One region of the Pseudoalteromonas sp. Z9A4 genome, then DNA from elsewhere that is predicted to be linked to it. Evidence: predicted binding sites of a transcription regulator. Region 1 holds the regulator's gene; each other region holds the start of a gene.
What was found. The regulator LexA, encoded in region 1, represses DNA repair genes until DNA is damaged. The targets are predictions, from matches to a motif close to TACTGTATNNNNATACAGTA.

Region 2: uvrD (DNA helicase II) is a predicted target of LexA. The motif match lies at 1,103-1,122, and genes of this name have one in related genera.
Region 3: GQR54_RS06750 (YebG family protein) is a predicted target of LexA. The motif match lies at 1,123-1,142, and genes of this name have one in related genera.

The regions. Positions count from the first base shown of each region.
Region 1 is NZ_WTLA01000042.1:14,124-16,401, forward strand. It holds gene GQR54_RS18785 (PaaI family thioesterase) at 1-372, opposite strand, end outside; gene lexA (transcriptional repressor LexA) at 540-1,157, shown strand; gene coxB (cytochrome c oxidase subunit II) at 1,640-2,278, shown strand, end outside.
Region 2 is NZ_WTLA01000002.1:4,498-6,775, reverse strand. It holds gene GQR54_RS01640 (dUTP diphosphatase) at 1-68, opposite strand, end outside; gene GQR54_RS01635 (YacL family protein) at 174-542, opposite strand; gene GQR54_RS01630 (hypothetical protein) at 659-883, opposite strand; gene uvrD (DNA helicase II) at 1,187-2,278, shown strand, end outside.
Region 3 is NZ_WTLA01000006.1:73,607-75,884, forward strand. It holds gene putP (sodium/proline symporter PutP) at 1-478, shown strand, start outside; gene GQR54_RS06750 (YebG family protein) at 754-1,071, opposite strand; gene GQR54_RS06755 (helix-hairpin-helix domain-containing protein) at 1,383-1,679, shown strand; gene GQR54_RS06760 (DUF6170 family protein) at 1,704-2,006, opposite strand; gene dsbB (disulfide bond formation protein DsbB) at 2,008-2,278, opposite strand, start outside.

The DNA of each region.
Region 1 (2,278 bases):
TTTTATTTCCCACACTGAACTACGTTTGCCAATATGAAACGCTCTTGCCGTTGCTGTTAAAGTGCCGTTGCGAGATGCTTTTAAATGACTTGCGCTAATTTCCTGCCCCACGCAGTAAAATTTTGTAAAATCGACAACAAAGTTAGCTGCATAGCTGGCAACTGTTTCGGCAAGTACAACGTTAGCACCGCCGTGAACCATTCCCATTGGGTTATGATGCTCAGGAATTGCCGGCATAGTGGCTACTAAGTAATCATCACCAATTTCAGTGACTTCTATTCCCATGGTTTTCATTAATGTTCCTTGGCCATCAATGCCTTGTTCTAACTGCTTGCACAGCTCTAAAGTGATGGGCTGGTACCAAATACTCATAATGACTCCTTTGCTTTTTTAATCATTTATAAACCTAGCTTTAGTTATATCCCTAAAATGTACACAAGTGAAATTACTTTGGCTATTTTAAGGCTTAATTTAAATTTGCGATTTTTATTTAACTGTATATACTCACAGTTAAATGTACTGTATGGAAAACCAGTTGTATGCGACCATTAACGAACCGCCAAGCTCAAATACTCGAACTAATTAAAGTTTTTATTAAAGACACTGGTATGCCTCCTACACGTGCTGAAATAGCGCAAACATTAGGTTTTAAAAGTGCCAATGCTGCTGAAGAACATTTAAAAGCACTTGCTAAAAAAGGCGCAATTAAAATGAAACCAGGTGCAAGCCGTGGTATTCAGTTAATTGAAGAAGAAGAGCCAGAACAATTAGGTTTACCGCTTATAGGGCGTGTTGCTGCTGGTTCACCTATTTTGGCGCAAGAGCACGTTGAAAGTCACTGCAAAATCGATCCATTAATGTTTAAACCGGCTGCAGATTTTTTACTACGCGTTAACGGTATGAGCATGAAAGATATTGGTATTATGGATGGTGATTTACTTGCTGTACATCGTACTCAAACCGCTGAAAACGGGCAAGTTGTTGTTGCCCGCCTAGACGAAGACGTAACTGTAAAACGTCTTGAGAAAGCGGGTCGTAAAGTATTACTTCATGCTGAAAACGACGATTTTGAATCTATTGAAGTAGATCTTGAGAATGAGTCTTTTAATATTGAAGGCTTAGCCGTTGGCGTTATAAGAAACGCTGATTGGATGTGACTTTAAAAATAGCTTTTAAACAAGCAGTTTTATAAATGCGTACTAATTAGTACGCATTTTTGTTTTAAATTCGCACTAAAAATAGGGCATAAATAGCTCACTGACAATTTAAGCTGTAAACTTTTTTGCACTTATATTTTCCCCCTTCGAATGCGTTAAACCCCTTTGTTTTGCTCATCTTTTGAACTTACTGTTACCTAGTTGGTTATTGATTTTTTATTAATTACTCAATATCACCTGATTGTTTTTTATACTAAAACTTGCTTGTTGTTCATTTTTTAGCTAATTATTAATGTGCTGAGCTAATAATAACTCACAGCTTTTTAGTTTTGAGAACACACAATATACACAAACCCGTTGTTGGCGCAGCAAAACCAATCAATATTAAATGAGATTGACTAAAAAAATAAAAATAACGAATTGGCGTTTAAGCCGTATGCCTCTTCGCTTTGCATTCGCAATAGCATCAAAGGAGCCGTCACATGGGTAAACTGACCTCTACCTTGTGGCTTATATTATGTGTTTTTTCGCACCCAGTTTTGGCTAACAGCCAATACAATATGCGCAAAGGCGTAACCGATATAAGCAATAATGTATATCAGCTGCACATGACCATATTTATAATATGTTGTGTGATTGGGGTGATAGTGTTCGCAATTATGTTTTGGGCACTTATTCATCACCGTAAATCTAAAGGGGCTGTACCTGCCCAATTTCACGAAAGCACTAAAGTAGAAATACTTTGGACTGCAATCCCGTTTGTTATTTTAATTGCTATGGCAGTACCAGCCACTAAAACCCTAATTGCAATGGAAGATGCCAGCAAAGCTGATCTCACTATTAAAATTACAGGCTCGCAATGGAAATGGCATTATGAATATATGGGTGAAGATGTAGAGTTCTACTCTATTTTATCTACCCCGCAAGATGAAATAGCGAATCTTGCAGATAAAAATCCTAACTACTTACTTGAGGTTGATAAACCTCTCGTACTGCCAATAAATCAAAAAGTACGATTTTTAATGACTTCTGACGATGTTATTCACTCTTGGTGGGTACCTGATTTTGCAGTTAAAAAAGATGCGAATCCCGGCTTTATAAACGAAACATGGACGAACATA
Region 2 (2,278 bases), on a different contig from region 1:
TGTACTTTAGTATTCATGGCGTTTTGCATTTCTAGCATCACTACTAGCTTGTTTAAATTGGCAGACATATCAGTTCCTGTCGTTTTGATTGGCGTAATGTTCGTTGGTGTAATAATACAGATAAAATGCTGATTGTGCATTGCTGTATATTTTTATTAGTGTGCTAGTTATGTTTATCGTGACGTCGTAAACTCATGCCATGAATCAATTAAATCAATGAAATCTTCAAAGCCACAACCACTACTTAAACCATTTTCTTCAAGCGCTAAATCGTCATCTTGATACGCTATTAGGTCTTCGCTGTCTTGATGAAGCGCATGGGCTTCAAATAATGCTTCGTCTTTCGTTAATATTAAATCTATTTCTTGGCCTTTTAGCGTTAGCGGCTCATAGCTTGAACTCACCGATGCAATAAGCGCTTGCACCATGGCTACTTTGTCTTTGCCTATTTCTTCGTTTAGCCAGCGACCAATAATAGCGTGTTCACTGCTTATTTTAATACGTAGCCCACTAATAGGGTCGCGAATAAATTGATATTCCATAGGGTTTGCCTGTAAATCTTTAATTGGGTAATTATATACGTAAACGCCCGTAAACCACAGGACATATAAAGTAAAATAGCGCCACATGGGCGCTATTTTACTCAACTTGAAAACCGTTAACTTCGCGATCTATAACGCGCTGCGTCAATAATCGACCATAAGTAAATAATAGGCACAAGTACAAAGCCTACAAGCACATAAATTAGTGCGTAACTTATTATAATAGCGAGTGCAAAAAATATAGCCGCTAAAATACGCCCTTGCACTAACTGCCCTAAACCAGGAAAAAATATATTACATAATGCTGCGATTACGTTACCGCCAGAACCTTGATCTGCCATACTAACCTCTGTATTTATTTGATTTTATAATTATTTACTTACACACTCTATGCCAATTTATTAAAGCTTACAAATCAAATAGTTAAATTAGTCTAGATTTAGAGAGTTAGTAAATTTTGCTAACTTTAGGTCAAATTAGCAATTTTTGTTATGTGTTTGCACTTTTCTATTCGCTCAATTAATTAGCAAGTTACTCGTTTTGAACACTATTTTATAAATAGCTGTTTATAAAAACAGTATTTTATTTAGCCTAACAAAAACACCTGTTATACTGGCCACAATATTGATTAAAAAGGCGTAACGATGGACGTTTCACAATTACTCGATGGCTTAAATGACAAACAACGCGATGCCGTTGCAGCCCCACTACAAAACATGCTGGTATTAGCAGGTGCTGGGTCTGGTAAAACACGAGTGTTAGTTCATCGTATTGCGTGGCTTATGCAAGTTGAGCAAGCCTCCGCTTACAGTATTTTTGCAGTTACTTTTACTAATAAAGCCGCTAAAGAAATGCGTGGCCGCGTTGAAGAAACACTAAAAGCGCCTGTAGGTGGTATGTGGATTGGTACTTTCCATGGTTTATCGCATCGTATTTTACGTGCTCATCACCGTGAAGCTAATTTACCAGAAGCCTTTCAAATTTTAGACTCTGACGATCAGCTTCGGATGATCAAGCGCTTATTAAAATCGATGAATATTGATGATAAAAAATGGCCTGCTAAACAATTTGGCTGGTACATAAGCGCCAAAAAAGATGAAGCACTTCGCCCTAAAGATATTCAAGCCTACGATATTAATGAGCAAATGATGCTGCGTGTTTATGCCGCCTATCAAGAGGCCTGTGATAGAGCGGGCCTAGTTGATTTTGCTGAAATATTACTACGCAGCTACGAAGTGTTAAAAAATAACCCTACGTTACTACGTCATTATCAGCAACGCTTTGCACATATGCTCGTAGACGAGTTCCAAGATACAAATACCATTCAATATGCTTGGTTAAAGTTACTTGCTGGCGATACTAACAGCATTATGATTGTAGGCGACGATGACCAAAGCATTTATGGTTGGCGTGGTGCTAAAATCGAAAACATTAAACGTTTTTTAACTGACTTCAGTGCAGAAACCATTCGCCTTGAACAAAACTACCGCTCAACAGCGACTATTTTGAAAGCGTCTAACGCATTAATTCAAAATAACTCAGAACGTATGGGTAAAAGCTTGTGGACCGACGGTAACGACGGCGAGCCAATCTCTATTTATGCAGCATTTAATGAGTTAGACGAAGCACGCTTTGTAAGTAGCAAACTACGAAGCTGGTTAAATGCAGGTAATGCCCTACAAGATGCCGCAATTTTATACCGTAGTAACGCGCAATCTCGTGTACTTGAGGAGGCC
Region 3 (2,278 bases), on a different contig from region 1:
TATCTCATCACAATTGCTAGTAAGCTCAAGTTCATTGACTGAAGATTTATATAAAACATTTTTACGTAAAGATGCTAGCGACTTTGAATTAGTTACTGTTGGTCGAATTAGTGTTGCATTTGTTGCCCTGTTTGCAATTTATTTAGCGTACGACAGAGATAGCTCTATTTTAGACCTAGTAAGTAATGCATGGGCAGGCTTTGGTGCTGCTTTTGGACCACTTGTATTGTTTAGCCTTTATTGGAAACGTATGAATTTTGCTGGCGCCTTATCTGGTATGTTAGTAGGTGCGTTTACAGTGCTTGTTTGGATTTATGGTCCGTTTACTATTAATGGTGAAAGTTTAAGTAGCTTTATGTATGAAATAGTACCTGGCTTTATTTTAGCGAGTATCGCAATTGTTGTTGTTAGCTTAGTAACAAAAGAGCCAGAGCAAAACATCACTGCTTTATTTGATGAAGTAGAAAAAGAGCTTTAAATAGCAATTACTATTTATTTTAAAATGAGTAGTAAGTAATACCAATCCGCAATAATATTTAATCATTTTGCGGGGCTAAACGTGTTGCTACAGGCGTTAAAAAATTCTCATTTAGAACAGCTAAATATCGAATTTTTTGCCTAGTTATCAACACGTTTTTCCACCCTCAAAATAGATCACTTAATGAAGCGAATTGGTATAATAAAAAAGGGAGCAACTAAGTTGCTCCCTTTTTTATTTAGTTTGTCCCGTCCGAGGAGAGGGCAATCTACGAGTTAACTTGCTTTTTTATCGTTGTTATCTTCAATTGATGCAACGTTATCTGACTTTTTACTTTTCGCTGGCGCTTTGGTAACAACCGGATCTTTGCCGCCCTTCAATATGGTCATAAAGTCATCTTTGCTTTTCGCTATTTCTAAAGCAAGTGATTCAATTTGTTGCTCACTAAGCGGTACGTCTACCTTTTCTAGCATTAGCTCAAGTGATTCTGCTATATCGAGCATCTTGTCATAAGCATCAGCTTCTTTTTTGGTAGTAAACGTCATACGCTCGACTCCGTTTCGTTCTACAACATATTTAACAACAACAGCCATGATTTCTCCTGCAAAATTGCTTGGCACCGTGGTTTGTAAAAACCATTAGATTACTGTTTTTATGTACAGTAATGGTTTGTAAGTGAATTTGCAAGCGCGAAGTATTAATTTTTAAGAGTCAAATTTGACAAAAAACGGTAACTTTACTTTAGTTAAGAAATCACTAGTTGTACCAGCTGCATTTTCAGGATTTCGGATTATAGTGATAATGCGTTTAGATACACTTTAAGTGATGAGCTTTTCAGTTCCTTACTTTTTAGTTTTCCTGAGCAACATTCAAAATTAAGAAAAGAAGAATAGGGACAAGTTTAATGAAAACGTTAAAAAATTTATTCATAATAAGCTTATTATGCTTACTACCTGCAACTACCGTATACGCACAACTATCGGAAGTAACTAAGCAAATGTCTCAAGTTGAGACAATTAGTATAAATAATGCTGATGCAGGTATGCTTGCTAAGCTACCGGGTATAGGTAAGAAAAAAGCGCAGGCAATTGTGGATTACCGTGAAGAAAACGGCGAATTTAAAAGCGTCAGTGATTTATCGAAAGTTAAAGGAATTGGTAAAAAGCTATTAGCCAAATTAGAAGGGAAAATATCACTTTAAAGCGAGTAAGTAATAATCAGGGCGTTATACGCCCTGATTAAATTGTTTTAGCGCTTCGTTTAAGTGCTTTTTAGCAAAGTTAATTTCAATAGGTGTTGTTAATAGCGGATAGCAAAGCCCACCGAGTATTAAAAATGGGATTAATATCCAGCCTTTAAATACCGTAAATATTAAAAATAATGGGCTAAGTAACAATAATTTTATTATACGTAGTAACACTTTATCTGTTGGCGATAGCATATTTAAAGAAAGTGCTATTACGTCCTGACGCTTGCGTACTTTTAGGTGTTTAAGCTCATCTAATTGGCTTGAAAAAAATGTAAACATATCAAATCGACTTTTTAATTAATAAACGGCCAATAACTATAATAAATAGTGTTAGTGAGAAAATCCCAAATATAATTTCCATCCAAGCAGGCATGCTCAAACCAATAAATTGCCAATCTATATTTCCACAATCCCCGGTCGCCTGAAAAAAGCTAGGTATCCATTCATGTAACGGCATAAACGACGGGAAGTTCGGTTCAAACTCACAGCTAAATGCAAAAGGGTCTGTGGTGGTTTGCATATCAATATGCTCGCGAGCTATAAGGTATCCC